One region of the Paenibacillus medicaginis genome, then DNA from elsewhere that is predicted to be linked to it. Evidence: predicted binding sites of a transcription regulator. Region 1 holds the regulator's gene; each other region holds the start of a gene.
What was found. Region 1 encodes Rex, which represses fermentation and respiration genes when NADH is low (regulators of the CRP and FNR family bind a similar motif). Its sites were predicted from a motif close to TTGTGAAATATTTCACAA; they were not measured.
Positions count from the first base shown of each region.

Region 1 (10,840 bases):
CCCGTTTTTGCGGATTATAGCAGTAAAGGTGGAAAGGCTATGAACAGTTGGCAATGTGCTGACCCGGATATGGCCATGGAGGCCGGGCGGGTTCTTGATCGGCTGATCAGCACAGGACATGAAGCCTATTGGGTCGGCGGCTGTGTACGCGATGAACTGCTCGGACGCTCCATCCAGGATATGGACCTGACAACATCGGCAGAGCCTGATGAGGTAGTGGGGCTGTTTGACAGCGTCATACCCACAGGGATTCAGCACGGTACGGTAACGGTCATATCGGGCGGCTTTTCCTTCGAGGTGACAACCTTCCGGACCGAATCCGGTTACGAGGACCATCGCCGCCCGCAGGATGTCAGGTTTGTGAAAGATGTAAGGGAAGATCTGCGGCGCAGGGATTTTACGATGAATGCGATGGCGCTGACGAGGGATGGAGAGCTTGTGGACCCGTTCGGAGGGGGCGCCGATATCCAAAGCCGCCTCATCCGCTGTGTAGGCGCTGCGGATGAGCGGTTTGAGGAAGATGCGCTGCGGATGCTCCGCTGCATACGGTTTGCCGCTGTCTTTGGCTTCCGCATTGCGCCAGCGACCTGGAAGGCTCTGCTGCGCAAAAGGCATCTGCTGCGCTTTATTGCCATGGAGCGGGTGCGGACCGAGATGGAGAAGATCATGAAAGGCCCTGATCCGCTGCGCGGACTGGAGCTGCTGCGCAGAAGCGGCCTGTTGTCCAGCGCGAAGGCAGCAACACCTTGGCAGAGCATTCCCGCTCATCCCCTTGGCAGGCTGCATAATCTTCCTGAACAACAACGCTGGCAGCTGCTTTTGCTGGCAGGAAGCTTTGCGCCGGAACAGGCGGATGCCATGCTGCGGGACTGGACGTTCTCCAATGCTTTCCGGACTCGCATGCTACGGCTGCTGGAATGGGAGAAAGCGGTCGCAACTGTTCCGCCTTCTGTCTCTGATGAAAGGGAGCTGCGGCGGCTGTGGATTTCGTGGTTGCTCCGGTGGGGAAGGGAGTCGGCTGAGGATTGGCTCGCTGTTAACGGAGCCTTGCCTCCTGACTACAGGCAGGACGCCGCTTCCCGGAGGGTGGCGGAAGTGCTGGCAGCCAAGGGCAAGGAATGGACAGACCATACTCCAATTCTACAAATGAAGGATTTGGACATTACGGGCAATGATCTGCTGGCAGTGCTAAACCGGCGGGGCGGGCCGTGGCTGGGCAGGGTGATGGACCGTCTTCTGCTGGCTGCGGCCTGCGGAGACATCGTGAACGAAAAGGAAATGCTGATTGAGGAAGCAAAGCGGGTGACGGAAGTTGAAGAAACATGAGCTGTTGTTGAATATGCTTGAGGAAGCAGGTGCTTCTCCTGTATCCGGCGAGGAAGTCAGCCGGATGCTGAACGTAAGCAGAACGGCGGTATGGAAGCATGTGAATAAGCTGCGGGAGCTTGGTTATGTTATTGAGGCATCACCACGGCTGGGTTACACGCTTGCGGCGAAGCCGGACAAGCTGAATGCCGACAAGCTGTCAGAGGTGATCCGGACGCAGTCGTTCGGACGGCGTCTGCATCTGCTCGATACGACGGTGTCGACCCAGGGGGATGCGATGCGCCTGGCGGAGCAGGGAGCGCCTGAAGGCACGCTGGTGGTGTCCGAGGAGCAGACCGGAGGGCGTGGAAGACAAGGGCGTAAATTTTTTTCCCCGCCCCGCAAAGGGGTATGGATGAGCGTCATTCTGCGCCCACAGCAGCCGTTGCAGTATACGTCCCAGCTTACGCTGTTGGCCGGCGTGGCTGTATGCCGGGCTGTAAGGCGTGTAGCTGGGGTCGAGGCATTTATCAAATGGCCGAACGATCTGCTGGTGGACGGCCGTAAAGTATGCGGCATCCTGCTTGAATCGGCAGTCGAGGATCAGAGAATCCGTTACTGTATCGCAGGGATCGGGATCGATGTCAATCTGGACGCCGAGGATTATCCCGAAGAGCTGAGGACTATAGCCACATCGCTTAAGGAAGCGGCCGGAGCGCCTGTTGACCGAACCGCTTTGATCGCGGCTGTCATGGATGAGCTGGAGAGCCTGTATATGCTGTATGGTCAGGAGGGATTCAAGCCTATCGGCGTATTGTGGGAGGCGTTGTCGGCCATCGTCGGCCGCAAGGTGTCCGTCAAGGACAACGGGCAGCCTGTTGAAGGGATTGCGGAAGGGCTGGATGCTGCGGGAGCGCTGCTTGTCCGGCGCAGTGACGGGAGTCTGGCGACGGTCTTTTCCGGAGACATTCAAATTAATCAGTGAAATATTTGATTCAATTTGTTATACTTTGCTGGAGGCGGTATCGGCTTGTTCCGAACTGCACTCCAGGGCAGGTTGCCCGCAAACTTGACCATCATAGCGCTTTATTGCTGGCTACGTTGGATTCTGCTCTGAGCCGAACAGGACCGAGACAGAAGGGACGATCGCGAGTGACTCTTTTTTGGCTGTTCGGACCTTTTCGACGCATATCCGAGATGAGATGCGTCTGCAAAAAGGTTTTTTTGTGTTTGTCCAAAAAAGAAGAAGGGAGCCATAAGGATGGCAAAACAGGCGCTGAACATTGTGAAGATGAAAAAAATGAAAGAGGAAGGCACCCCAATCAGCATGATCACCGCATATGATTACCCGTCAGCCAGGCTGGCTGAAGAGGCGGGGATCGATATCATTCTTGTCGGTGATTCGCTTGGCAATGTCGTACTTGGATACGACTCCACCATTCCGGTAACGCTGGATGATATGGTCTATCATACAAGGGCGGTGGCGCGTGGTGTCGAGCATACGTTTATTGTGGCTGATATGCCGTTTATGACATACCACGGGAGTATACAGGAAAGTCTTGCCGGAATCCGCCGGCTGATGCAGGAAGGCGGAGCCCATGCAGTTAAAATGGAGGGTGGCGCTGAAATCGCTCCGGTCGTGCGGGCAGCTGTGCAGGCAGGAGCTCCGGTTCTGGGGCATATCGGTCTGACGCCGCAGTCTGTCAACCAGATCGGGGGGTACCGGATTCAGGGCAAGGACGCTGCAGATGCACGCAGACTGCTCACTGACGCCAAGGCGCTGGAAGAAGCCGGCGCGTTCGGCATTGTGCTGGAGCTGGTTACGGAGGAAGTGGCCGCTCTCATTGCCAAGGAGCTTTCCATTCCGACGATTGGCATTGGCGCCGGCCGCGGCTGTGACGGTCAGGTGCTGGTCTACCATGATGTGCTTCAATATGCGTCGCCATACAGACCAAAGCGGTTTGTACAGACCTACGGGGACATTGGGACCCTGATCAAACACAGCATCGGACGTTATGTGGCTGATGTGAAGGGACGGGTTTTTCCGGCGGAGCAGCATGTTTTCAATGCAGATGACGGGGTAATGGATACATTATACGGAAGCCGCTCAGGAAAGGTGGAGAACCAATTATGATGATCATCAGGGACGTCCAGCAGCTTCGTGCCGCACTGACTTCACGCCGGCGTGCCTCGGGCACGGGAATAGAGAAGAAGGTCGGCTTTGTCCCGACGATGGGTTATCTGCATGAGGGACATGCCAGCCTGATGCGTGCCGCCCGCGAGCAAAGCGATATCGTGGTGCTCAGCATATTCGTGAATCCTATTCAATTCGGACCGGGCGAAGATTTTGAAAGCTATCCGCGGGACGAGGAACGGGACGCGGCTGTCGCCCGGCGTGAAGGGGTCGATATTCTGTTCATCCCAACGGTTGAAGTGATGTATCCCCAGCCCACCCGGACCAAAATCCGGGTGTCCGGCCTGACAGACCGGTTGTGCGGAGCGTCGCGGCCCGGTCATTTTGACGGTGTAACGACGGTTGTCGCCAAATTGTTCAACATGGTTCAGCCGGATTACGCATTCTTCGGTATGAAGGATGCTCAGCAGGTGGCTGTTTTGCAGCAGATGGTGACCGACCTGAACATCAATGTCCAGATTGTTCCCTGCCCGATCGTACGGGAGCAAGACGGACTCGCGCTCAGCTCGCGCAACGTTTATTTAAGCGAAGAAGAGCGGGAGCAGGCCTTAGTGTTGTCACGTTCCTTGCGTGAAGCGCACGAAGGAATATCCCAAGGGCAAATGGCTACGGTGGGCGAGCTCCGTTCTTTTCTGGAAGCCGGCATAACCTCCGTACCGCTTGCCCGCATTGATTATGTGGAAATACTGACCTTCCCGTCTCTGCAACCGCTGAAGGCTGAAGAACGGCTTGATGATATTAAGGAAGATGTTATAGCGGCGCTGGCTGTATTTTTTGGCAAAACGCGTCTGATCGACAATATGAGACTTGAAAAAGCGGAGGTCCTTTCCCATGTTTAGAACGATGATGAAGTCCAAAATTCATCGCGCGACCGTAACGGAAGCCAATTTGAATTATGTGGGCAGCATTACAATCGATGAAAACCTGATGGAAGCGGCGGATCTGCTGGAGAATGAAAAGGTGCAGATCGTCAATAATAACAACGGGGCGCGTCTGGAGACTTATGTGATCACCGGACCGCGCGGCAGCGGCGTCATCTGCCTGAACGGGGCCGCAGCCCGTCTTGTTCAGCCTGGGGATACTGTCATTATCATTTCTTATGCAGCCATGACCAATGAAGAAGCCAGGACCTATAAACCGACCGTCGTATTTGTGGACGGGGACAACCGCCCGGTACAGACGATGCAGAAGGAAACACATGCGACGGTCATGTAATCGATGGGAGTGCGGATGAAAAGAGCTCTTTGGAATCATTTTTCCATGAAGGGTGGAATGCACAATATGCTCCGGCATGTATTCGCAGAAATGAACGACATGTTAGATGAAATTGTGAAGCAATACCCTTCGGCTCAAGGTCCCCGCAAGGAAGAGCTCCTCCAAAAATGGAACCTGCTTCGCCGTATGAGTGATTCCATTATGGATGAGTGGCTGGCTTTTGAAGAGAAAATGGGCAAACTGGCCGGCAGCGGAATATTGCAATCCACCGATGATGCGCCCATGCTGCCCGAAATGAACGATGAAGCGTTTATCCATGGCCAGGGCTATTACAGACTGATGATGTACCCGGAGGCGCTCGCCCAGTTTGGCAAGGTTGCCGAATTTTATCCCCAAAGCCTGCTGATCCAAATGTACGCGGCGATGTCGCATATGCATTTGAATCAGCTGGAGGAAGCGGAATCGTTGTTTCATTATTCCCTTGGCCTGACAGAGAGCGGTCAGATCAAGGCGGCTATTTATAATGCTCTCGGCTGCGTACGGGCGAAAAAGAATCAACCCGAGCAGGCTGTGCAGCATTTTATGCTGGCGCTGCAGCTTGATCCTGCGTTGAATGAAGCGCGCCATAATATGGAGACATGCCGCTCGGACCCCGGTCGGCTGCGCTACAGCAGCCATTTCATGGCTTATATGTGAAACGTAACGCCTGATGAGCGATGCCTGCGTGCATCGCTTTTTGCTTGTTTCATGTTCAAAGAGCCCATCTTCTGATATGCTGTATGTATTACAGACTGAATGAGGGGATCAGGCTCAAGATGAAGTTTGCCGTATTGGATTTTGAAACGACAGGAACCCAGTCCGCCGATGATATCATTCAGGTCGGACTGGCTATTATAGATCATGATTACAGCATTTCACAGGTCTATGCTTCCTATGTCAATCCGGGAAGGCCGATCCCGCCCTTTATTACGGGATTAACGGGCATCACGGACGCGGATGTAGAGAACGCTCCTTCTCTGGAGGACATGATGGTCGAGCTTGTCCCCCTGCTGAATGATGTGGTGCTCGTTGGACATAACGTCGCATTTGACTTTAACTTTTTGCAAAATGCCCTTGACCGCTGTGGTTACTTGCCTTTCAGCGGGCGTATTCTGGATACGATGGGCTTTCTCAAGATTCTGTTTCCATCCTTATCCTCCTACCAGCTGGGCTTTGTCGCGGCCGATTTCGGGATCGTTCATGACCGTCCGCACCAGGCGGACAGCGACGCGCTTGTTACGGCTGAGGTATTTCTCAAATGCCTTGATGAGTTGAATGCCCTCCCGCTTCTTGCCGTACAGAGGCTTAGTGATTTGTTCGCGGAGGAGGACAGCGACCTGGCCTGGTTTTTCGACGGAATCAGGGAGCAGAAGGAAAGAGAGCCGGTGCAGGAGCTGGGGGGGCATACCTATTACCGTCAGTTCGCTCTTAAAGTGGATGACTGGACGGATATTGAGCCGCCGCGCAGCGAGCCCGGCGATAATCCGCTGTCAGGCGTGAGCTTTGACGAGTACATGGAGCAAGTGCAGGAGCGGCTGCGGACGTCCCTATCCCATTACGAGGCGCGGGAGTCGCAGAACCAGATGATCGAGAGCGTCATGACAGCGCTCAGTGAAGAGAAACATCTGCTCATCGAGGCTGGAACGGGTACAGGGAAATCACTTGGATATATGCTCCCCTCGCTGTATTACAGCGTCAGGAACGGGGAAAAAGTGATGATCAGCACCCATACCATCAACCTGCAGGAGCAGCTGCGGGAAAGGGATATTCCGCTGCTCACACGCGCGGTGCCGTTTCCTTTCCGGGCGGCCGTGTTCAAGGGCAGGGGCCATTATTTGTGTCTGCGTAAATTTGAACATAAAATAAACAGAAGAGATTTCGTAACCCCGAAGGAAGATTTGCTCACAGCTGCACAGATGATCGTGTGGCTTGCGCACACCGAAACAGGGGATGATGAGGAACTGAACCTCGGCAGCCGTGGCGGGGATTTCTGGGAAACGGTGGCCAGTGACTCCGACTCCTGCCTTGGCAGACAATGCCCATGGTTCCGCAAATGTTATTACCATAGAGCACGCCAGGAAGCCGGAACCGCAGATGTTGTGGTCACCAACCACTCCAAGCTGTTCACGGATGTCAAAGCCAGCCATCAGCTGCTTCCCGCATATGAGCATCTGATCATTGACGAGGCGCATCATCTGGAAGAGGTGGCAGGCAAGCATCTGGGCATGCATATGAAATATTTCACGTTCGTCCATGCGCTGACCCGTTTGTTCAAGGACAGCAAGAACGGGCAGCTGCCCGTCCTGCGCCAGCAGCTTATGTCTTCCGGGCACGAGAAGGCCACGGAATGGGCGTATGTGATCGACAGCCTGTATCCGGCGATGGTGGAGGTTAAGGAGACCTGGGATAAGCTCAGCGATATGCTTTTCGGCATGCTGCCTGAACGGAGTGACGCTCCCCCGGGGGAGACTGGACAGTTCTCGGCTCGTCTCAAGCCTTCCGACAAACCAAAGGGCTGGACGGAGGCGGAGCAACTGGAAAACCAGATTTATGTTGCGCTTGGCGAGATCGTCCGCAAGGGAGACAAAATGCTGCAGGAAATCAAGGACGAGCAGGACGATTACGGTGCCGAGAGTCTGGTAACCGATATTACAGGGCTGGTTAAAGATTTGGCTGCCTTCCGTGACAGCCTGCGCTTTTTTATCAAAATGGATGATCTGACCACTGTGTACTGGCTTGAGGCCAGCGGCCAATTTAAAGGGAAATCGTTGCAGTTTTACGCCGTGCCGGTGGATGTCAGCCAGCAGTTGAAGGAGATGTTTTTTGACAAGAAAAAAAGCGTTGTGCTCACCTCCGCAACCTTGTCCGTGAACAAATCATTCCAATATATGATCGACCAGCTCGGTCTTCAGGAGGCTGCGGAGGAGGGCGGCCTGCTTACCTCCCTGCTGCCTTCTCCGTTCAACTATCGGGAGCAGGCGCTGCTTGTCATCCCGCGGGATTTCCCGAGCGTAAAAGGAAGCGTGGGGGACGTCAGGTTCGTGGACATGCTTGTGGACTCGCTCCGCAGCGCGGCTGAGGTAACTCAGGGACGGATGCTTGTCCTCTTTACCTCGTACCGGATGCTCAAGCAGGTATACGAGCCGCTGAAGGAGGTGCTTGCTTCGAGTAAAATTACGGTGCTGGGGCAGGGGATGGATAGCGGTAGCCGCAGCAAGCTGACACGAAGGTTTCAGGAAGCCAAGGCGTCCGTGCTGCTCGGTACAAGCAGCTTCTGGGAGGGGGTCGATATTCCCGGAGAGGCTTTGACCTGTCTGGCTATTGTCAGACTGCCTTTTCAGCCGCCGAACAGCCCGTTGCTGGAGGCGAAGAGCGAACTGCTCCAGGAGCAGAAGAAAAACCCGTTCATGAAACTGTCCGTGCCGCAGGCGGTCATCCGCTTCAAGCAGGGCTTCGGACGCCTCGTCCGTACGGCCAAGGACCGTGGAGTAGTCATCGTGTATGATACCCGTGTCATCGAATCTTATTACGGAAAGCACTTCCTCTACTCCCTGCCGGGACCGAAAATAGAGCATATGCAGACAGAGCAGATCGTGCCCCGGATTTCCGAATGGCTTCATACGGAAGCGGGCAGCTAAGCTCGTTACGATTCATTAGTCCGTGAATTTAGGAGGATTATGCATGAAAGCAGATAAAATATCCGAAGCCGTGGTGCGCAGGCTGCCCGTCTACCTGCGCTACCTGAACGAGCTTCATAAACGGGAGGTCACCACGGTTTCATCCCAGGAGCTGGGCCAGAAGCTGGACCTGAATCCGGCGCAGATTCGCAAGGATCTGGCTTATTTCGGGGATTTCGGACGCAAGGGAATCGGCTATGATGTGATGTATCTGATCGATAAAATACGCCATATACTCAAAATAGACCAGCAAATCAACGTTGCACTGGTGGGAGCCGGTAATCTCGGGCAGGCGCTGTCCAATTACAACGCTTATTTAAAGGATAATATGAAAATTGTGGCAGTCTTCGATTCCTCGCCAGCCAAGGTCGGGCGGCAGATCAACACCCTGACCGTGCAGCCGATGGAAGAACTGAGAGATACGGTCAGAAAGCTGCACATCCGGATCGGGATTATCACTGTACCGGATTTTGAAGCCCAGCACGTAGCTGACGAGATGATCGGGAGCGGGATAGAGGCGATTCTGAATTTTGCGCCAACCATCATCAAAGCCCCTGCGCATATCCGCATTCATGCGACGGACTTTACAACAGACCTGCTGAGCCTGGCTTATTACCTGGAGAACGGAAAGGATGACAATGAAGATGACGACCAATAAGTGGCTGATTAAAAACGGGGCATACGCGGTGAACCGTGAGGAAAAAGCGGTTGTCCACGGCTACATGATCATTGAAAACAGCCGGATCACCTATATCGGAGAAGAGTTGCCCGCAGGAGAGGAAGCCACAGAGGTGGTAGACGGCACAGGACTGCTCTTTCTGCCAGGTCTGATCAATACGCACGGCCATGCCGCCATGTCGCTGCTGCGCGGCTACGGAGACGATATGGTGCTGCAGGAATGGCTGCAAACGAAGATGTGGCCGATGGAGGCCAAATTCACCGCCTCGGATGTGTACTGGGGGACGTCGCTGTCCGTGCTTGAAATGCTCAAGGGAGGCACAACCGCTTTTCTGGATATGTATGACCATATGGATGAAGTGGCCAAAGTGGTCGAGCAATCCGGCATCCGTGCCAGCCTGATGCGCGGCGCCATCGGTTTATGCTCGGAAGAGGAGCAGCGCGCCAAACTGGCGGAGGCGGTAGCCTTTGCGAAAAACTGGCACGGAGAAGCGGCCGGCCGCATTACGGCCATGATGTCTCCGCACGCGCCGTATACCTGCCCGCCGGCCTTTATTGAACAGTTCGTGCAGGCGGCCCATGACCTCGATCTGCCGCTTCACACCCACATGTCGGAAACGGCCGCCGAGGTGGAGCAGAACGTACGTGAATACGGTCTTCGCCCTGTTGCGCATCTGGATAAGCTGGGCTTCTTCTCCCGGCCTTCCCTGGTTGCGCATGCCGTCCATTTGAATGATGAAGAGATTGCCCTGCTCGCCGAGCGCAAGGTAGCCGTTTCCCACAATCCGGGAAGCAACCTCAAGCTGGCCAGCGGTGTAGCGCGAGTGACAGATCTGCTTAAAGCGGGAGTCACCGTGTCGCTCGGGACAGATGGTCCGGCAAGCAACAACAATCTGGACATGTTCGAGGAAATGCGGCTGGCCGCTTTGATTCATAAGGGAGTTACAGGCGACCCGACGGCGGTCCCGGCGGGCGAGGCCCTGCGGATGGCTACGGAATATGGTGCGAATTCGATTGCCCTGAAGGAAGTAGGAGCGCTCGCCGCAGGCAACAAGGCCGATTTTATTGCCCTGAATATGGATCAGCCGCATTTTCTGCCGAGAACGGATTTGGTTTCACATGCTGTGTACTCGGCCAGCGCCAAGGATGTTCTGCACGTCTGGGTGGACGGCCGTCAGGTTGTCAAGAACGGTGAATGCCTGACCATGGATGAGGAGCGGATCAAGCACGAAGCGCAAGCGGCGTTTACCGGCCTGCTCTCCCGCTGATCAAACCACACCATCGGAAAGGAAGCTTGGATTGAAAAACAGAAAAACGATGATCGCCTATGCGGTGTTTATTTTCATCCTGCTGTTGCTCGCCCTTTACTTGTACTATTCCTATGTTATCCAGGGGCAGAAGCAGGAGGAGAGCACCGCCATTCTGAAAGCGAAACAGACAGCGGGGCTGGCCGCAACGGATAAGACGTGGAAAAGCGTGTGGACCGAAACCTATTGGGTGGTGGAAGGTACGGATGCCGAGAACCGAAAGATCATGGTATGGGTGCCTTTTCAAACGGTAGAGGACGGGGCGGACATCCCGCAGCAGGGAACCCAGGGCGTGCATAGTGAGCTGCTGCAAAACGGAGTAAGCGAGGAACAGATTCGCACAGCCATCATATCCGCAAATCCTGATCTTGAGATTGTGCGTCTGCTGCCCGGTGTTTTTAACGGGGAATATGTCTGGCAATTGT
Region 1 covers NZ_JBHIRY010000021.1:90,685-101,524, reverse strand. Annotated here, with positions in the region: gene ACE5LO_RS19335 (CCA tRNA nucleotidyltransferase) at 40-1,326, shown strand; gene ACE5LO_RS19330 (biotin--[acetyl-CoA-carboxylase] ligase) at 1,313-2,290, shown strand; gene panB (3-methyl-2-oxobutanoate hydroxymethyltransferase) at 2,567-3,439, shown strand; gene panC (pantoate--beta-alanine ligase) at 3,436-4,338, shown strand; gene panD (aspartate 1-decarboxylase) at 4,331-4,714, shown strand; gene ACE5LO_RS19310 (hypothetical protein) at 4,730-5,410, shown strand; gene dinG (ATP-dependent DNA helicase DinG, 3'-5' exoribonuclease type) at 5,530-8,391, shown strand; gene ACE5LO_RS19300 (redox-sensing transcriptional repressor Rex) at 8,435-9,088, shown strand; gene ACE5LO_RS19295 (amidohydrolase) at 9,075-10,376, shown strand; gene ACE5LO_RS19290 (cell wall elongation regulator TseB-like domain-containing protein) at 10,408-10,840, shown strand, end outside.

Region 2 (10,840 bases), on a different contig from region 1:
TTCCCGGAGCCCTCAACCCATCCATGACCGCAGCTTCCTCCACTTCCGAGGCCAGCGAACGCATGAACGCCGCCAGCACAATGACCGTAAATGGAATCGCATTCGCAATATACGGAATAATGAGGGCCCAATGGGTATCGAGAACGCCCAGCCTGCGGACGAGCAGGTAGATCGGAAGCAATAAAGAGTTATTGGGAATGAGCATGCCGATAAGAGCAAGGCCAAACACGGCACTGCCAACTCTCGGATAGCGCATCCGGGTCACCGCGAAGGACAGCATGGAGCCGATCAGAATGGACACCGCCGCGCTCAGTGCGGAAATATACAGGCTGTTCAGGAAATAAACGCTAATCTTCGCCTTGACCCATACCTCCACATAATTGGACAAGACAAATTGATTCGGGATGCCAAAAGGATTCAACGCAATCGCGTTATTGTCCGTTTTCACAGAAGAGAAAAGAACGAACAGGAACGGAAACAGAATCACCAGCAAATACAGCATCAGCAGCGTGTGCGGCAGCCAAAGCGTTCTCGCCCTTTTCATCAGAATTCAACCCTTTCACTGCGCCTTGCAAAAATCATGTGGTACAGGACCGTCAATACAAGCGTAATGGCAAAAATCAGCACAGCCACCGTGTTGCCATAGCCGTATTTAAAATTGGTGATTGCATATTTGATCATATAAGTAGCCAGTACGTCCGTGGAGCCGGCCGGACCGCCTTTGGTCATGACGATGACGATATCCGCCGCCTTCATCGCCCCAGCGATCGAAAGCATCACAACGACCGAGATGATGGGACGGATCAGGGGCAGAATGACATGGACGGACTGCTGAATACGGCTGGCTCCATCAATGGCTGCGGCCTCCCCCAGCTCCCTGGGAACAGCAAGGATGGCCGCCAGCACCATCACGATATAAAATCCGGTCCACTGCCACGCGTTCGTAATCAAAATGGACAGCATCGCGTACTTTTCGTCAGACAGCCAAAATACGGGGCCGATGCCGAGCAGATCAAGCAGCCGGTTCATCAGGCCGATATTCGGTTCATAGATGAAGCCCCACAGAATGCCGATCACGGCCGTCGACATAATCGAGGGCAAAAATACGGCCGTTTTATACAGTCCCTGCAGCCGTCTGACGTTTGCGATCAGCAGGGAAAACACGATAATCAGCGGCACCTGAATGCCGATGGAAAAAACGATGAACCAGAGGTTGTTCAGGGCCGAGCGCCAGAAGCGCTCATCCCCCAGCGCCTTGATATAATTTCCCGCTCCGATCCACTTCGGATGGGCCGAAACCCCGTTCCAGCTCGTAAAGCTGTAATAGATCGAACTGAAAATCGGATAAATGAAAAACATGAAAATAAGCAGCACAGCCGGAAAAATGAATGCAATATATACTGCGGGATTGCGCATCGCCTTGTTCATCTGTGCCTCCCCGCTTACTGCACTGCGGCATTTGCTTCATCCTGCACCTTCTGGATTTGCTCTGCCGCCTGCTCAGGGGTGGTCTGGCCACCGATCAGCTTTTGAATCTGAATATTGCTGATTTCTGTCGTCACGTCCGCTTGCACGAGCGAGTCGAACGCCGGGAAGGACGATTGTGCTGTATTTAATACCGCGACAATTTCTTTCATGAGGCCGTCGGTAATATTTTCTTTCAATACGGACTCATCCAGCTTCATCGAAGGCAGAACTCCGTCCTCCACAAGCCCGCGGAGCTGAATCTGCTCATTGAACATATGCTTGATGAACGACTTGACAGCCTCCAGCTTGCGCGGATCTTCTGCAACGGAGGCTGAAAAACCGTATCCGTTATTCACATCCCGCATCAGTGCCGTCTGATCTCCGGTGCCCCCTTCAACAGGCGGCATATTGAAAAATCCGACCTTGCCGATCATGCCTTCACCGGACTGCCCTTCCTTGAATACGGAGGATTTCCAGGTCCCGTCATACATGAGAATGGCTTCGCCGCTCGTAAATTGAGTGGTATATTCCGCATACTCAAAGCCAAGCTCTCCCTGTTTAAAATATCCTTTGTTCACCCACTCCTGGTGCTTGGCGAACGCTTCAACAACTTTGGGGTCCGTCCATTTCGCTTCACCTGTCGCAAACTTGGCCGTGATGTCCGGCCCGGCATAACGGGACCAGAGATGATTGGTCAGCATCAGCGGAACCCAGCCTGCCTTCGAGGCCCCTGCCATCGGCACTTTGCCGTCAGCCTTGATGTCGGCCAGCAGCTGCTCCAATTCCGCAAACGTCTGCGGTGGCTTCAACCCTTTTTCCTCGAAATAAGCTTTATTGTAAAAGAATCCTTCACCGGAGCCTCCGAGGGGCAGTCCGTATACTTTTCCCTCATAGGTAAACGGCTCCAGGGAGGTAAAGCTGTCACGGATGCCAAGCTCCTCCAGAATCGGGGTCAGGTCAAGCAGCATGCTCTCCTGTGCGTATACCTTGGAATCCGGACTGCCAAACAGGTCAAAAATATCCGGGGGATTGCCGGCAGCCATCTCACCGCGCAGCTTTTCCTTACGGTTGACATCGGAATCCACTCCGTCCAGCGTAAACGTTAACCCAGGCACATCCGCCTCCACCTGTTTGACTGCATCCTCCAGAATCGCGAGCCGCCGCTGCTTGTCTGCGCCCACCTGGGTATGGCGGATGGTCATTTCAAACGGCTCGTTCGAGTCCGTTGCCCCGCTGCTTTCCGTACCTTTCGGTTCCGTGCCTGCTCCGCTACAGCCGGCCAACAGCCCGGCGAGCAGCAGCCCTGTGAGCAGCCCTTTTATTCCTTTGCTCATCCCTCAATGACCTCCTTGTTCTATGTCTGTTCCATTACAAGACCCATTATAGAAAAGGCAATGTGACATCGTAAGGATAACAATTCTTGGATTGAGGGATAAATTCCTTCACTCCCCTTAGCCTGTCTAGCAAATTCATCATGTCAGGCATGCATCAGTCGTATGTTTTTACTGGAAAAACAAAAAAATGCAGCCTCCGGATGCTTCCGGAAGCTGCGTTTGAAAATACGGAGTTCAGCATGGCATTCGCTGCTGCGTCCTCCTTATATCGTATCAATTAATGATTGCTTGCTCCTGCCCAATCTACCGGCATGCCGCCGGGTGCTGCACTTGCGCCTCCTCGCGCCCTTGCGCAATCAGCCTGTAAGCCCGCTCTATCTCCTCTTCCGTCGGAGTCGGCACTCCTTCCAGCGGATAGGCTTTGCCCAGCGCCTGCCATTTATAGATGCCCATCTGATGATAGGGCAGAATCTCGAACTTCTCAACCCCGTTCAATGTGCCAATGAACCGTCCCAGGTTGAGCAGATCCTGCTCCTCATTGTGGATGCCGGGCACATAGACGTGGCGTATCCATATTTTCCGTCCATGCTCGGACAGCCATTGTGCCGTATGCAGTGTACGTTCATTGGATTTGCCGGTCAGCTTGATATGCTTCTCATCATGGATATGCTTCAGATCGAGCAGCACCAGGTCGGTGTGCTCCAGCAACTCGTGAATCCGTTCCGGATCATTGAAGCCGTTGCTGTCCAGAGTGGTATGCAGCCCCCAGCGCCGTTTGACCTCCTTGAACAGTTCAGCAACAAAATGCCACTGTAGGGTAGGCTCTCCGCCGGATACCGTCAGCCCGCCTCCCGAGTTTCGATAATAGGACAAATACGGCTCAATCTCAGCCAAAATGTCCTCTACCGTCGCTTCACGGCCACCATCCAGCGCCCAGGTATCCGGGTTATGACAGTACTGACACTTCAAATGACATCCCTGCATAAAAAGCACAAAGCGGATGCCTGGACCGTCAACCGTCCCGAAAGTTTCGAGTGAATGAATATGTCCTTTGACCATGCTGCCTCTTCCTTTCTTTCCGCATCCGCTGTGCGTGTATTTTTCCTTGCCCTCCGTCTGCTTACATCGTACCGTGGAAGGTCCGGTTGATGACATCGAGCTGCTGCTCGCGTGTCAGCTTGACGAAGTTGACCGCATAACCCGATACGCGGATGGTGAGCTGTGGATAGTTTTCCGGATGCTCCATCGCATCCATCAGCTGTGCCCGGTCAAACACGTTGACGTTCAGATGGTGGGCATTGCTGCCGAAGTAGCCGTCCATCATGGATACCAGATTATTTTTACGGATCTCCTCTTCTTTACCCAGTGCTTTCGGCACGATGGAGAACGTATTGGAGATTCCGTCCAGGCTGTGTTCGTACGGCAGTTTGGCTACCGAGCTGAGCGAAGCGAGCGCACCTTTTTTGTCGCGTCCGTGCATTGGGTTAGCGCCGGGTGCAAACGGCTCGCCCGCTTTGCGTCCGTCAGGCGTCGTTCCCGTCTTTTTACCATATACCACATTGGAGGTAATCGTCAGTACAGATTGCGTAGGAGTCGCATCACGGTAAGCTTTATGCTTGCGAATCATGCCCATAAAGCTTTCAACCAGCCCTACAGCGAGGCTGTCGACACGGTCGTCATTGTTGCCGTAGCAAGGGAACTCCCCTTCAATCTCGAAATCGACGGCAATACCCTGCTCGTTGCGGACCGGTTTCACCTTCGCGTATTTGATGGCACTCAGGGAATCGGCGGCTACGGACAGACCGGCGATGCCGCAGGCCATTGTGCGAAGGATGTCGCGGTCGTGCAGGGCCATTTCAATCCGTTCGTAGCTGTATTTATCATGCATATAGTGAATCACATTCAAGGTATTCATGTACAATTTTGCCAGCCATTCCATCATCGGCTTGAAGCGTTTCATCACTTCCTCATAATCAAGCACCTCGGAGGTGATGGCCGGGAATTCCGGTCCGACCTGAGCCCCGGATTTTTCGTCCCTGCCGCCGTTAATGGCGTACAGGAGCGCTTTGGCCAGGTTGGCGCGGGCACCGAAGAACTGCATCTGCTTGCCGATTTTCATGGCGGATACACAGCAGGCAATACCATAATCGTCGCCATAAATCGGGCGCATCAGATCATCGTTTTCGTACTGGATGGAGCTCGTTTCAATCGATACCTTGGCGCAATATTTCTTGAACGACTCAGGAAGCTGCTCAGACCATAATACTGTCAGGTTTGGTTCAGGAGCCGGCCCCAGGTTATACAGGGTATGCAGGAAGCGGAAGCTGTTTTGGGTGACACGGGTTTCTCCGTTAACGGACATGCCGCCGATGGATTCTGTTACCCACGTAGGGTCACCGCTGAACAACTGATTGTAGTCCGGTGTCCGCAGGAATTTGACGATCCGCAGCTTCATGACAAAATGGTCTACAAGCTCTTGCGCCTGCTCTTCGTTCAAGGTTCCTTCAGCCAGATCGCGCTGTACATAAATGTCCAGGAAGGAAGATACACGTCCCAGGGACATTGCGGCTCCGTTTTGCTCCTTGATAGCTGCCAGATAACCAAAGTACAGCCACTGGAAAGCTTCCTTCGCATTCACTGCAGACTTGGAAATGTCACAGCCGTGCTCTGCCGCCATCTGCTTCAGCTCGTTCAGCGCCCGGATCTGCTCGGACACCTCCTCACGCAGTCGGATGATTTCCTCACTCATGGCATCTACTTCAAGGCTTTTCAACTGCTCTTGTTTATCTTGAATCAGGAAATCCACACCATACAGCGCCACCCTGCGGTAGTCTCCAATAATACGTCCCCGTCCATACGCATCCGGCAGACCTGTAATAATACCAGCCTTACGGGCTGCTCTCATCTCATCCGTATAGGCATCAAACACGCCCTGATTATGCGTTTTGCGGATATTCGTAAATATATCTATGATATTTTGCGGAACTTCAAAACCGTACGCCTTGCAGGCATCAATCATCATCCGTATGCCGCCGAACGGCTGCAGGGAACGTTTGAACGGGGCATCTGTCTGCACACCGACGATTTGTTCTTTGTCCTTATCAATGTAACCCGGTCTGTGGGAGGTAATGGTTGAGGGGGTGTCCACATCGACATCCAGCACACCGCCGTTCGCCAGCTCCTGCTTGGTCAGATCGGAAATAATCGCCCATAGCGCCGTCGTATTGGAGGTCGGGCCAACGAGAAACTCTTCATTGCCATGATATGGAGTAATGTTCAGCTCAATAAAATGGTTGACATTAACTTCCCGGCTCCATTTGCCATTTTTAAACCCGCGCCATCCGGATTGCTGTTCCTGTACTTCTCTCTCAATCACCGACATGTCTATCCCTCCATGATTTTGTTCAGGATCTCTTTACATTTCCATTGTAAAATAATGAAGCTTGTTCTTATGTGATAAAAATCACAATATAAGTGATTTTTATCACATAGTCTATTTTTGCCCATTTGCAGCCCAGGCCCTCCTTCATTGGGAGAGCCTGGTTGCTTGAGATCAGCTGTTATTATTGGTCAAATCGCCCATAGAAAGCGTTGCGGTACACTTCGGCCAGTTCGCTGACCAGCGGTAGCTTCGGATTGGCAGTGGTGCACTGATCCTCAAACGCACGGTCTGCCAGATAGTCGACACGTGATTCGAAATCTTTCGGGTCAAAGCCAAGCTGCTGGAACGACTCTTCGATGCTCAATGTTTTGTTGAGCTTGCGGATGGCGTCGATCAGGCTGTTTACCCCTTCTTCCGTCGTCTGTGCAGGCAGACCGAGAATGCGGGCAATTTCCGCATAGCGCTCATCCGCCACAAAATGCGAATACTTAGGGAACGACGCGAATTTCGTAGGCTTTTTGGCATTGTAACGAATGACATGCGGCATCAGAATCGCGTTGGTACGACCATGTGCAGTATGGTACTGTCCGCCCCATTTATGCGCAAGGCTGTGATTGATGCCCAGGAAAGCATTGGCGAACGCCATACCGGCCAGTGTTGAAGCATTATGCATCTTTTCACGGGCCAGCTTGTCACCCGTTAATGCCGATTGCTCAAGATACTGGAATACCAGTTGAATCGCCTTGATCGCCAGACCGTCCGTATAGTCATTCGCCATAACCGATACATAAGCTTCAATCGCATGGGTCAGCACATCCATGCCAGTATCAGCAACAGCGGTTTTAGGCAGGGAATATACGAATTCAGGGTCAATGATCGCCACGTCCGGAGTCAGCTCATAGTCTGCCAGCGGATATTTGGTGTTGCCCAGCTTTTTGTCCGTAATCACCGCGAATGATGTAACCTCCGAGCCAGTACCCGATGTGGTCGGAATGGCTACGAATTGCGCCTTCTGGCCAAGACGTGGATATTTGTAAATCCGTTTGCGGATATCCATGAATTTCTGCTTCAGATTGTTGAAGTCGGTATCCGGATATTCATAGAAGAGCCACATGCCTTTGGCCGCGTCCATCGGCGAACCGCCGCCGAGTGCGATAATGCAGTCCGGCTGGAAGCGGGCCATCATTTCCGTGCCGCGCTCCACCGTTGTTGTCGATGGGTCCGGTTCTACCTCGGAGAACACTTCGATGGCTACCGGCGTCTGACGCTGGCGCAGGAAATGTGTTACCCGGTCAACATAACCGAGCTTCACCATCATCGGGTCGGTAACGATCGCCACCCGTGAAATGTCAGGCATTTTGGCAAGATACTGTGTCGAGTTTTTCTCAAAATAAATTTTGGAAGGCACCTTGAACCATTGCATATTCACCGTACGTTTCGCCACCCTTTTCACGTTGATCAGATTTACGGCGGATACGTTGGACGCGGTCGAGTTCCGCCCGTACGATCCACAACCCAGCGTCAGGGACGGCAGATTCGTGTTATAGATATCCCCGATGGCGCCGTGGGTCGAAGGCGAGTTGACAATGATGCGGCCGGTTTGCAGACGGTTCGCAAATTTCTGAATCACTTCTTCATTATGGGAGTGGATGGCCGAAGAGTGGCCCATACCTCCGAATTCAACGACCTGCGCCGCACGCTCAATCCCCTGCTCCGCATTTTTTACTTTATAACAGGCCAGCACCGGGCTTAGCTTTTCCGCAGACAGCGGATATTTCGGCCCTACGCCTTCCAGCTCGGCCACGATAATTTTCGTGCCCTCTGGCACGGTAATGCCGCATATTTCAGCGATTTTCATAGCAGACTGGCCGACGATAGCCGGATTAACAGCACATTTTTCCACATTCATCGCACCGCTGGTCAGCTTGGCAGCTTCTTCCTTATTGACGAAGTAGCAGCCGTTGGCGGTCATCAGCTTTTTCACCTGCTCATAAATGGCTTCTTCTATAATAACGGCTTGCTCTGATGCGCAGATCATACCGTTGTCGAACGATTTCGAGAGGATGAGGTCTGTTACGGCCTGTTTGATGTCGGCGGACTTTTCGATGAAGCAGGGCACGTTGCCTGGACCAACGCCAAGCGCCGGCTTGCCGCAGCTATAAGCCGCTTTGACCATGCCTGATCCGCCGGTTGCCAGAATGAGCGCCACATCAGGATGATTCATCAGAGCATTCGTTTTATCCATGGTCGGAGCTTCAATCCACTGAATGCAGTTTTCCGGCGCGCCATGCTTGACAGCCGCTTCGAGCAAAATTCTGGCCGCTTCCTTGCTGCATTCCTGGGCGGAAGGGTGGAAACCGAAAATGATCGGGTTGCGGGTCTTGATGGAGATCAGCGCTTTAAACATCGTTGTGGATGTCGGATTCGTAACCGGAGTTATCCCCATAATAATGCCGACCGGTTCGGCAATTTTCTGAAAGCTGTCAAAATCGTTATCTTCGATAATACCTACCGTTTTGTTATATTTAATGTTGTGGTAGATATATTCGGTAGCGAAGATGTTCTTCGTAATTTTATCCTCATACACACCACGTCCGGTTTCTTCAACAGCTTTTTTCGCCAAGTACATATGCTTATCCAAGCCTGCAAGCGCCATCGCCTGCACAATTTCGTCGATTTGTTCCTGGGTCATATCCATGAACGCCTTTTGTGCAGCATTCGCCTTGTCAATCAATGTCTGGATATACTGCTCTGCCGTCTGCTGTGTTTCCGCCGCTTTGGCTGCCTCATTTTTTACGGCCATTCCCCTCATCCTCCCTGTATTTGTTTCGTTTCTCTTTACGGTTTGATCGTATCACAGCCGATATTTCAATTATGTGATTTTTTTCACAAATTAATTCAATTTTGATTTTTATTTTAGTGAAAACAATCACAAAGTTTGGAATTTCGCCACTTTTCGCCTCCTTGATGGCCCCAAAAATCACCGCCCCGGGTATATAATTAATTTTGAAATACGAAAGTTGCAAATACACAGATTTGTGAAACAGAGACATTAACAAAGGGGAAATGGAAGATGAGAAACCCTGAAATGGTCATCGAACACAGAGGCAATACCGTCTGCTTCTCTCCAGGAAGCTTCAATCAACTGCTCGCGGTCATGAAGGACCGGCATATTCCCGAAGGCGCTCATCTGTTTTGGGAAGGAGACACGTCGGACAAAATCTTTTACCTGAAGCAAGGCCGTGTCAAAGTTACAAAAACGACGGACGAAGGCAAAGAACTCATTCTCTATATGTATCAGACGGGCGACCTGATCGGACAGGCGGACCCTTTCTTCGGCACGAAACACAGCTTTTCCGCCGAGGTTCTGGAAGACAGTGACGTTGGTGTGATCGATCATCATGATCTGGAGCTTCTCATTTGCCAGCACTGCGACTTTGCCATTGACTTCATGAGATGGATGGGGTCGCATCACCGGATTACGCAAACCAAATTCCGCGACCTTATGCTGTATGGCAAGCCAGGCGCCCTGTGCTCCACCCTGATCCGCCTGTACAACACTTATGGGGAGCCTCATGGCGAGCATGTAGTGATCAACAAAAAAATTACCCACACCGACCTGTCCAATATGATCGGAGCTACGCGTGAGAGCGTAAACCGTATGCTGAGCGATCTGCGAAAAAAAGGGGCCGTCGAATATGACGGGGGCATGATCGTCATCACAAATCTCGAAATGCTGCAAGGAATCTGCCACTGCGAGCTTTGTCCAAAAGAAATCTGCCGGATTTAATGCGTTTAGCCATAATAAGATCATCATAAATATGAGAGATGCCCTTACAGTCTAGCAGATTGAAGGAGCATCTCTTTTTTTCTAAAAAACTAGGAATATTTCATAGACGAGGAGCATAAACTATTGCAGGAGAGAGAAATAAACAGAGAAACTAGTGTTAATATCCTATTTTTTTCATAGATATAGTCTTTAAGTCATAGTATTATATTACTACATATTATCAGATTCGGAAAAAGGGGTGACTGATATGAAGCTGCAAGTTTCCAACTGCCCAAACTGCGGATCAGTCTATCAAAACAATCTAAGAGAGCTCTGCTCTGCGTGCTCTGCCCAAATGGACCGGCAGCTCGACCTCTGCTTCGATCATTTGTGGCGTCATCCCGCCGCTACTGTCGAGGAAGTGTGCGCAGCAGCAGGTGTATCGCTCCCCCTCATGACCGTGTGGGTGAAGAACGGCAAATTCCCCAGTGTATACAAAAACCTGTCTTATCCCTGTGAATCATGCCAGCAGCCGGTTCATACAGGCCGTTTGTGCCCATCCTGCAGCGGAATGTTCAGCGAAGCGGCCAGACAGCTTGAAGCCCACCTGCCGAGCCGGTTTCATTCAGGCACGTATAAAGTGGCAGGACGTGCGAGAATCTGAACATGCAAAACCAATACAAAAAAGAGGAAAGTCCCCGCCATTATCATTGGGACATTCCTCTTTTAAGCCAAACTATTCATTCTTCCAAGCCCAGCTATCCATTCTTCTTGATAGATGAAATAAACCAGTAAGCCATCCCCACAAAGATTCCTCCGCCAACGATATTTCCCAGCGTCACGGGAACCATATCATTGATTTATTGCGGTATGGAAAGGACAATCTGA
Region 2 covers NZ_JBHIRY010000002.1:247,342-258,181, reverse strand. Annotated here, with positions in the region: gene ACE5LO_RS03735 (carbohydrate ABC transporter permease) at 1-544, opposite strand, end outside; gene ACE5LO_RS03730 (carbohydrate ABC transporter permease) at 544-1,428, opposite strand; gene ACE5LO_RS03725 (extracellular solute-binding protein) at 1,443-2,801, opposite strand; gene pflA (pyruvate formate-lyase-activating protein) at 3,105-3,860, opposite strand; gene pflB (formate C-acetyltransferase) at 3,922-6,183, opposite strand; gene adhE (bifunctional acetaldehyde-CoA/alcohol dehydrogenase) at 6,365-8,986, opposite strand; gene ACE5LO_RS03705 (Crp/Fnr family transcriptional regulator) at 9,257-9,973, shown strand; gene ACE5LO_RS03700 (hypothetical protein) at 10,221-10,616, shown strand; partial or broken gene ACE5LO_RS03695 (nitrite transporter NirC) at 10,711-10,812, opposite strand; gene nirD (nitrite reductase small subunit NirD) at 10,813-10,840, opposite strand, start outside.
Region 2: adhE (bifunctional acetaldehyde-CoA/alcohol dehydrogenase) is a predicted target of Rex. The motif match lies at 9,058-9,075, and genes of this name have one in related genera.

Region 3 (10,840 bases), on a different contig from region 1:
CCATTCGGAGGTGCGTTCCAAATAATTGGCCGTCTCACGATACAGCTGCATGACGGCGCCGCAGATTTCCACCAGTTCATCGTCGGACTTTACCTTGCAGAGCGAATCGGCTAGCCGGGCCTTGATCCCCCCATTGCCGCCGATAAAGATTTCCCAGCCCCCGTCATTGCCGACGATCCCGATATCCTTGGTGCAGGACTCGGCACAGTTGCGCGGGCAGCCGTTGACGGCAAGCTTCAGCTTCGCCGGGAAATCAAGGCGCTCAAACTTACGCTCCAGCAGCGCGCCCATACTCATGGAGTCCTGTGTTCCAAACCGGCAAAACTGGGAGCCGACACAGGTTTTCACCGTACGCAACGATTTAGCGTATGCATAACCGGAAGGCATATCCAGCTCCGTCCATACCTTGGGCAGGTCCTCCTTTTTCACGCCGATCAGGTCCAGCCGTTGACCGCCTGTTACCTTGACGACCTTGACATCATATTTTAACGATACATCCGCAATCCGCTTTAGCTCTTCCGGCGTAGTTACACCGCCATACATGCGGGGAACGACCGTGAATGTCCCGTCCTTCTGAATATTGGCGCTCATGCGCTCATTGACAAAGCGGGATTCCGCTTCATCCTCATACGTATCAGGATAAATCATGCCGAGGTAATAGTTCAGGGCAGGCCGGCATTTGGAGCAGCCTTCCGGCTGGGACCAGCCCAGCACATGCATTACTTCCCGGACAGTCTGCAGCCCCTTCGCTTTGATCTCCGCCACAATTTCATCCCGGCCCATCGCTGTACAGCCGCAAATCCCTTTTTTGGCCGCAGCCGCAAAGCCGTCCCCAAGCACATATTTGAGAATATCCTCCACGACCGGCTTGCAGCCGCCGCATGAACGGGTGGCTCCGGTACAAGCTTTAATCTCATCCACAGTAGTCAAACCCTGCTCCGTAATCACCTGCACAATCGCCTGTTTGGTCACCCCGTTGCAGCCGCATACGATTTCATCGTCGGCCATCGTTTCCACCGAAGCCGTCTTCGCCCCACCCCCACAGCAGCCGGTTCCCATAATGGAACCGTAGATCTCATCATTCATCTCGGCCTGCTGCCGCACCAGCTTCTGCAGATTCGCGGATTCGCTCACATCTCCGAACAGCACGGCGCCGACGATTTGATTGCCGCGCAGCAGCACCTTTTTATAGGTCCGCTTCCAGTCGTCTTTTGCCGAAATGACCGTATGCTCGTCTGTATCCATAAATTCTCCCGCCGAAAAGACATCCACACCCGAAATTTTCAGCTTGGTCGCCATAACAGAGCCCTCATATGGCTTCGTATCCACTCCGCACAAGCGCTTGGCCAGTACGAGGCCCTGCTCGAACAGCGGCGCTACGAGACCATAACACACACCTCTATGTTCGACACACTCGCCTACGGCGTATACGTCAGGCAGAGAGGTCTGCATGTAATCGTCCACAACAATGCCTCGGTTGACCTTCATCCCGCTGCCGGCAGCTACTGCCGTATTCGGCTGAATACCCACTGCCATAACCACAAAATCCGCATCCAGACGACTGCCATCCTTAAACAGCAGGCCGTTTACCCGCTGCTCGCCTGTTATTTCCACAGTCTGCTTGCCCATGGCAAACTTGATGCCCTGACGTTCCAGTTCGGCTTGCAGCATAGCTGAAGCTTGGTGATCCAGCTGCCGCTCCATCAGGTCCTCCATCAAATGCACGACCGTTACATCCATGCCCAGACTGACAAGCCCCTTCGCCGCCTCCAGACCAAGCAGCCCCCCGCCGATGACGGCGGCCTTGCGGTAAGAGGAGGCAGCTTCCCTCATCCGTTGACAGTCCGCGATATCCCTGAAACCGGCAACACCATCCTTGTCAATGCCGGGGATGGGCAGCATAAACGGCTTCGAGCCTGTGGCAATAATCAGCTTGTCATACGGGATTTCCAGCCCCGACCCTGTATGAACCTTGCGGGCCTCAGTGTCGATCCTCGTCACCGTCGTCCCTGTATGAAGCTGTATGCCATGCTGCTCATACCAGCTCCAATCGTTCAAGACAATATCTTCAACAGTCTTCGTGCCTTCAAGAACATAGGAAAGCATGATCCGGTTATAGTTCGGATGCGGCTCACTGCCAATAACCTGAATATCATAACGACCGCCAAGCTTAATCATTTGCTCCAGCATTCCAATGCCTGCCATTCCATTGCCGACGACAACCAGCTTCTCCCGTGTCCTACTCACGTGAACGCCTCCCCTGAAGCGATGCTGCTTCTAAGCTTTGTATCTAACATCGCTTGTAATCTCGTTAAGGCAAGTATAACGAAAGGATTAAATTTTATTTGTGATTAAAATCACAAATAAAAACAAAAAAGAGCCTCAGCAGGCTCTCCGTTCTGTTGCGCTATTTCATTCAGATTATTCTACCCATTCTTCTGCCCAGAATTGGATTTGCTCCATAACCGGGCGAAGTGCGCAACCTTTGGGTGTCAGCTCATACTCAATACGTACCGGAGTTTCCGGATAAACATGCCGTATCAGGATGCCCTCGCTCTCTAAATCCTTCATCCGTTCCGACAGCATCTTGTCGCTCATGGACGGAATCCGATTGGAGATATCCTTGAACCTTTTCGGTCCGCTCATTAAGGACTGGATGATAAGCCCGTTCCACCGTTTTCCCAAAAAAGAAAATGCCGTTTCAAACCTCGGACACATTCCTTGCTGTTGATCCTCCATTATTTTCACCTCTTTGCAAGTCCGTATCATATACTTTCATTTTGTTAGTATATATCATGTTAGCATATTTTATGTGCAATTAAAAGGAGTTGCGAGCATTTTCGCCGTTACTCACAAATCTGCATAGAAAAAAACAGGCGGGGCCCCTGGGGCTCCGCCATAATATGTTCCGTTGTTTAGACCAGAATTTCTTTGAAAGGACGCACCGGCTCGGACTTCCCAAACACGGGCTGTGCGTTGTGCGCCGGATATGCCCATTTTACTGCGTTGGAGATCACTTTCAGAACTTCCGGCTTGTAGTACGTTGGATACGTTTCATGGCCGGGACGGAAGTAGAAGATCTTGCCGCTTCCCCGGCGGAATGTACAGCCGCTGCGAAATACCTCTCCGCCCTCGAAGTTGCTTACAAACACCAGCTCATCCGGAGTTGGAATATCGAAAAATTCACCGTACATTTCTTCCTGGTCCAGCACGATTTTGGAATCAATTCCTTCTGCAATCGGATGGGACGGATTCACACACCAGATGATTTCCTGCTCTCCCGCTTCCCTCCATTTCAGGTCGCAGCTGGTTCCCATCAATGCCTTGAACGGTTTGGAGAAATGCCCCGAATGCAGGACGATGAATCCCATGCCTTGCTGGACACGCTGAACGACCTTGGCTGTAATTTCATCACTGACACGGTCATGGGCCATATGCCCCCACCAGATCAGCACATCCGTCGTATTCAGCACCTCGTCAGTCAGCCCGTGCTCAGGTTCGTCAAGCGTGGCCGTCCGGATGGCAAAGCTCTCACCAGCCAGCCCGTCGGCAATCGCCTTGTGCAGTCCGTCCGGATATACCGCTTTAACTTCATCGTGAATTTTTTCATGCACATATTCGTTCCAGATGGTGACGTTGATCATAAGCTTGTTCCCCCTAATTGTTTAAACCCACTCGCTTACTTACTCAAACCCACCACATATCTCCCAAAGGCTCATCCATGATGATGGGCTGGAGATTTTGGACAGCTTTTGTAAAGCCCTCTTCAATCGACATTAAACCGTCTTCATGCTCAATACTTACTACATAATCATAACCGACCAGCCGCAGTGCGCTTAAAATATCAGCCCAAGTCTTCATATCATGACCGTATCCTACGGTCCGGAACTGCCAGGCACGGTCGAGCATTTTCGTATAGTCCTGCATATCTGTCAAACCGTATTTATTTACATTAATCGGATCAATCGTCGTATCCTTGGCATGGAAATGGTGAATGGCGTTTTCACGGCCCAAAATGTGCACCGCCTGCACCGGATCGATTCCCTGCCACCACATATGGCTCGGATCCAGGTTGGCACCGATCACTTCACCTGCAGCCTCACGCAGACGCAGCAGAGTTGCCGGCGTATGCACCGAGAAGCCGCCGTGCAGCTCAAGGCCAATTTTCACGTTGTGGTCGGCCGCAAATTTGCCTGTTTCCGTCCAATAAGGGATAACCTTGTTCTCCCACTGCCATTTCAGAATTTCCTGATAATCATTCGGCCATGGAGCCACCGGCCAGTTGGGATACTTGGCATCCTCATGGTCTCCCGGACAGCCGGAGAAGGTGTTGACAACAGGCACCCCCAGCTTCTCCGCCAGCAGTACGGAATTGATAAAATCCTCGTGGTCCGCCTGTGCCGGTTTCTTCTGCGGATGCAGCGGGTTGCCGTGGCAGCTCAATGCGCTGATGATCAGTCCGCGGGATTCCACTGCCTGCTTGAAGTTTTGGAGCGCCGTTTCATTTTCCAGCAGCTCAGCAGGGCTGCAGTGCTTGTTGCCCGGATTGCCGCCCGTGCCGATCTCGACGGCCTTTACTCCTCTGGAGACCACAAAATCAAGCGCCTCCTCAAGCGATCTGTCACCGAACAATACCATAAATACTCCGAGCTTCATGCCTTACTCCTCCTTGTACATATTCCGGTATATGCTGCTTCATTTGTAACAAACAGGCCTGCATTACTCAAAGTACACGGCTTTTCCTGTCCGGGCCGACTCGTAAATGGCCTCGAGAATTTCCGTAACGACAAGCGCCTGCTCCGGTTTCACCAGCGGTTCAGTATCGTTTTGCACGGCTTCCAGCCACAAGCGGGCCTCACGGTCGGCATCCGTCTCCTTTTCACCGGAGTAGAACGCCACTCCTCCTGCTCCAAGATCGATCATGGTTTCGTACAGTCTGCTGTTCTTCTCGCCGTTAATGCGCAGCCCATCCTTCATATCCGCTCCGCCTTCTGTACCACAGAGCAGCGACTTGGCTTCGCCAAACTCGGATACGTTGAGCGCCCAGCTGGATTCCAGCACGATAGTTGCTCCATTCTCCATTGTAATGAAACCAAAGGCGGAATCCTCAACCTTGAACTGCTCCGGATCCCACGGACCAAAAGCGTTAGCCGCGTTTTGACGCTGCCCGAGCTTGTGGAACGTGGAGCCCATAACGCTCTTCGGTTTGTAATTGTCCATCAGCCACAGCGTCAGATCAAGCGCATGGGTGCCGATATCAATCAGCGGTCCGCCGCCCTGCTTCTCTTCATCCAGAAATACGCCCCAGGTAGGCACCGCACGGCGGCGGAGAGCGATGGCTTTGCCGTAGTAGATTTCACCCAAATCGCCGTTTTCAACCATTTCCTTCAAATACAGGCTGTCGTCACGGTACCGGTTTTGATAGGCAATGGACAGCTTTTTGCCCGTCCGCTTGGCCGCCTCCAGCATTTCGCGGGCCTGTGCGGTCGTTTTGGCCATCGGCTTTTCACACATGACATGATTGCCTGCTTCAAGCGCTGCGACTGTAATTTCGGAATGGGAATCATTCGGCGTGCAGACATGGACTACGTCAAAACCGCCATCCTTCAGCATTTCATTATAATCGTCATACACCTTGGCGCCTTCGGCGCCGTATTGGGCGGCGGCCTCCTCGGCCCGCTCTTTAATAATGTCACAGAATGCGATCATTTCCGCGTTTGCTTGTTTAGACAAGCTTGGCATATGTTTGCCGTTTGCGATGCCTCCGCATCCGACAATTGCGATTTTTACTGTATTAGACATTTAATTGCCCTCCCTGATTAGCGTATTCCTTAATCCATTGTATGCTTGTTTCGATGCTTTGAATTGGAGGATTGGCGCAGAAATCCTGCTCCACAACAATCCATTCTACGTCTGCTCCGACCGCCGCATCCGCGATGGCGGACAGATTGACCTCACCCTTGCCCAACTCTACGGTAACGGCTTTGCCGTCTCCGTCTCTGCTCATATCCTTCAGATGAACAAGCGGCAAACGTCCGGTGTAGCTTTCTATATATTCAACGGGATCATATCCTCCGTAATGTACCCAGCAGGTGTCCATCTCCACTTGAAGAAGATCAGCCGGCACACTCTCAAACATGGCGTCGAAAACAGGCTTGTCGTCCAGCTTCTCCGTCAGTTCGAAATCATGGTTATGGTAGCAGAGTACGAGGCCCGCTTCTTTGACAGCAGTCCCGATTTTGGCAAGGTTGTCGAAAACATCCTCCCACTGCCTTTGCTCTTCAGTCAGGTAAGGGACGACCAAATATTTGTTGCCGATGGCCTTGTGATAAGCAATTTCCTCATCCAGATGATCCACCAGCCTTTGATAACCGACATGTGTCCCAATGACCTCAAGCCCCAATTCATCAAGCAGAGCCTTGACTTCCTCCGCGCTGCGGCCGAAAAAGTCATGAAACTCCACTCCCTGGTAGCCGAGCGCGGCTACCTGACGGATCGTTCCTTCAAAATCCTGTTCAAGCTGATCCCTTACTGTGTACAGCTGCAAGCCTACTTTTGCCATTGTCTGCATCCTCCCGCATCGTTATGATTGTTCCTCAGGCATTACTTCTGTTCCGTAGTACAGCTCTTCATCGGGCTCGTAAGCGCTCTCCAGAACGATATGCTTGCCCTCCATAGATGAACGCTGGAACGCGTGCATAGCTTCGAGTACATGGTAACCCAGTTCCGCGCTGGCGCGATGGGGCCGGCCTGCCCGCATGGCCGTGATCATCTCGCCCGCTCCCAGCCCCCGCTCATTACTTGAGCATTCGAACAGGGGTTCAACGGTCTGCCACTCTTCCTCGCCAAATTTCCGCAATCTGACCTCGCCATTGAATTCATTAGGGTCAGGAACGCTAAGCGTCCCCTCGGTACCATATATTTCAATCCGCGGGAGATCTGAAGCTCCCCGGATGTCGAAACTCGTAATCATGGTTGCGATAGCTCCATTCACAAAATCCAGCGTGCCGGACAGATGCGTTGGCGTCTGCACCTGCAGCGATGTCCCGCTCTTCGGTCCGCTATGAATCTTGCGGTCCGGAATCTGGATGCCGGCCGATGCGCTGATGCGCCGGATCGGGCCCAGCAAATTAACGAGTGCGGTCAAATAATAAGGCCCCATATCGAACATCGGACCGCCGCCGGATGCATAGAAAAACTCCGGATCATGATGCCACCATTCCGGACCGCTGCCCATGAAGAAGGCAGTCGCGGCAATCGGTTGGCCGATCAGGCCTTCCTTGATCGCATATCTTGCCGTCTGAATGCCGGCTCCCAGGAAGGTATCGGGTGCACAGCCCACTCTGAGCCCTTTCTCACTTGCCAGACCGACGACCTTCTTCCCATCCTCCAGCGATACCGCAAGCGGCTTTTCACTGTATACATGCTTGCCGGCCTCCAGAACCGCCAGATCGGTCAATGCATGACTGCCGGGAACCGTCAGGTTGAACACCAATTCGATTTCCTCGCTGTGAATGAGTTCATCTACTGTGTATACGCTTCCAATGCCAAATTGATTCGCCCTTTCCTCTGCGCGATCTGCCAGCAAGTCAGCTACCGCTACGACTTCGATCAAAGGGCTGTTCTTGAGGTTCGCCAGATACACGGCACTGATATTACCGCAGCCGATAATACCTGCCTTAACTTTCTCCACGATACACTCACTCCTTAAGCTGCGATTAGAAACAGGTTCAATCTAGTTGTTATAGTATTCCTAATCCGCTTCAATTAAAATGAATAATATGATTAAAACATGAACAATCTGGTCAATATTTAAAAAACTTTTATACTGGTTCAGACGTTGATATGATTGTAGAACATTTTTATTCTTAAGGAGACGTAGCTATGTCCGTCATTGAACCGTGCCAGGTTTTGGCCGCAGGGTTCTCTTTTCACCGCAAGCCCTTTTATCAAAATCAGCCGGAAGGAATCAAAAATTATCTGTTCCGCCTGCAGACGGACGGAAGATGCCAGGCCCGCATCGGCGGCGAAATGGTAAAAATCGAGCCTGGGGATCTGCTGCTATGTAATCCGACCGAGCCTTACGCATTGAAAATCGACTCCGAGCTCAATCCTATGGGCGAACAAACAATCGAAAGCGGCGATTACCATATTTTTTTTGCGGGAGCGTGGGTGGATGAATGGTGGGGCCGTCACAAGCGGCCGACCAAAATCAAAGTGCAGCTTACAGAGTCGCTGCTCGGATTATTCCGCCAGATCGTGATGGAGCAGCGCCGCATCTCCAACCCGTACCCTGAAATTTCGGAATATTATATGAAAATACTTTGCCTGGAAATTGACAGGCTGCTGGCCGAGCACCCGGCATCGTCCCACCAAAGCTATCTCGCTTACCGGATCAAGAACTATATTGAAGAGAACGCCTCATCCGCCTTCAAGCTTGAGGATGTCGCCGCCCATATCGGCATCAGCGTATCACGCGCCGTTCACCTTTTCAAGGAAACGTTCGGAACGAGCATCATGCAGTATACGCTCGACGTCCGGCTCAACATGGCGCGGGAGCGCATCATTTTCAGTCCCATGTCGCTGGAGCAGGCGGCCGAATCCTCCGGGTTCGCCAACTATACGTATTTTCACCGCGTATTCCGCTCCCGGTTCAGGATGTCGCCCAAAGAGTTCCGCAGCATTCACAGAGAGCATCTCTGATAGTATTCATATGTCGTTATAACAAAGCGTATGACGGCCTGTCCCATTCGGTGCAGTAACCTCATACGCTTTATTTTATCGGCTGGCCCTATCTTTTCTTGGACCTTTCCTGGATTCGTTCCGAGACGGCTATCGCAAGATCATCATTTCCGAACATGGACAGCACACCAAGCACCGTATCATCCGGGATCGGCCCCGCTTCTTCCTTTGGTACCGTCAACTCCAGCACCCGCAGCAGCCGCTCGTTCTGCTCCTGCTCCGGATATGCCTGCCTGTACAGCTCTTGCGGGTCCAATCCTTCATTGACACACCACTGGGCAAATACAAGGATCATCATATCCTCTTCCTGTCTATAACTTTCGACCACCATGTCCTCCACCGATTGTGGACGGTTCTTATCGCTCATCTGCTTCTCTCCCTGCTGATCTGTATATTTACCTAATTTTCCCAATTTATCCAAGCAACCGTTCGGCCAACTCATGCGATTCCATAACCTGTCCGGCGCTGATGCTGCATTGCTCCGGTGTAGTGATGTTGTGCAGAAAATGGTCAACCGCGCCCGCAAAACCGCGCCGCTGCACAATCGTATCCCAGCTGCCAAAGCCGACTGCCTGCGGCTGTCGTCCTTTCTCGTACAGCACGGACTGCTCCATCTGCGTCACCTCTGCCGACCGGCCACTGCCGTGCAGTTCCACTCTTTCAAAATCAACGCCAGCCTGTCTCTCCATACTGAACGTTCCCGAAGCTTTTCCCAGCTTCAGCGTGCCGAACGCACGGGTCATGCGCCCTTCACTGTCCTGATCCACGCTTGTCTGCAGCAGTTCATAGCTATCCCTGCCCAGCCAAAGCATGAGATCCAGCATATGAATCAAGTCATCATACACCGTTTCCCGTGCCGGCCGCTGCTGCAGCCCCGTACGGTGCTTTACCACAGAGCAGTGAGTGAAGCCGCCGGCTTCCTCAAGCCACGACTTGGCCTGAACATATTGCGGGGCAAAACGGCGGTTAAAACCCACGGCCAGCAGAACTCCCTGCGCTTCTGCAAAAGCGGCCATTTCCGTTGCCTCCCGCAAATGATAAGAGAGCGGTTTGTCCACATATACGGCCTTTCCTTGTTCAATGCACTCCATGACCATATCGTAGTGGGCTTCCGTCGCGCTGTGAATAAATACGGCGTCCGGCTCCCAGTTCAATAGCTCCTTCAAATCCGTCGTTCCTTGCCGGAACCGGTATTTTTGCAGCATCTGCCGCACTGGCTCAGGAGACCGGCTCTGTATGCCCACGACTTCCACGCCATCATAGGCCGACAGCAAAGGCAGATACACCTTGCGGGCAATATCACCCAGTCCGGCGATCGCTATTTTAATTTTCTCCATCTCGCTCATCCCTGCTTTCCATTTCTCCTTTAGCGCCTCGGCTTTCTACATTACAGTGTACCGCCTGCAGGGTCTGAGGGCAATTCCTCCGGAAGATGCGTGTTTTGCCGGGCAACTTTTCCGCAAAAAGACGGCTCCAGATCGGAACCGTCTTAAGGCTGTGCATGCTTCATTTTTTGGAAATAGACCTGATTTATTCGTACATTTTGACTTGCTGCGGATGGGCAGCGGCCTGCTTTTCCTTCTTCTTTTTCACCTGCCAGCCCAGCAGCACTACCGCCGCCACAACGATCAGTTCAAAGCCGTATTTCAATACAGGATTAAGGAACCAAGCGTGAATCATTGGCTCAGCCACAATCATTTTGGCTGCAGTATAGGCGAGTACCGCGGCTCCAATCGCAATGACCATCGGAAAACGGTCCGTCAGCTTCAGAATGATCGTGCTTCCCCATACCATAATTGGAATGGAAATGGCCAGACCGAGGATAACAAGGAGCATGTCGCCATGAGCGGCGCCTGCCACCGCAAGCACGTTGTCCAGTCCCATCATGGCATCTGCAATGATAATAGTACGAATCGCAGCCCACAACTGGTTGCCTGCCGAGATTTCATGCTTTTTATCCTCCACCAGCAGCTTATAAGCGATCCAGACAAGCAGCAGCCCCCCAATTAAACGAAGCCCCGGGATCATGAGCAAATACGTAACCAGCAGAGTTGCAATTACACGGATGACGACGGCTCCGACAGTCCCCCAAAAAATG
Region 3 covers NZ_JBHIRY010000002.1:235,983-246,822, reverse strand. Annotated here, with positions in the region: gene nirB (nitrite reductase large subunit NirB) at 1-2,247, opposite strand, end outside; gene ACE5LO_RS03680 (winged helix-turn-helix transcriptional regulator) at 2,422-2,739, opposite strand; gene ACE5LO_RS03675 (ThuA domain-containing protein) at 2,916-3,644, opposite strand; gene ACE5LO_RS03670 (sugar phosphate isomerase/epimerase family protein) at 3,688-4,656, opposite strand; gene ACE5LO_RS03665 (Gfo/Idh/MocA family protein) at 4,720-5,802, opposite strand; gene ACE5LO_RS03660 (sugar phosphate isomerase/epimerase family protein) at 5,795-6,562, opposite strand; gene ACE5LO_RS03655 (Gfo/Idh/MocA family protein) at 6,584-7,693, opposite strand; gene ACE5LO_RS03650 (helix-turn-helix domain-containing protein) at 7,885-8,703, shown strand; gene yxiS (protein YxiS) at 8,792-9,109, opposite strand; gene ACE5LO_RS03640 (Gfo/Idh/MocA family protein) at 9,156-10,088, opposite strand; gene ACE5LO_RS03635 (TerC family protein) at 10,273-10,840, opposite strand, start outside.
Region 3: nirB (nitrite reductase large subunit NirB) is a predicted target of Rex. The motif match lies at 2,346-2,363, and genes of this name have one in related genera.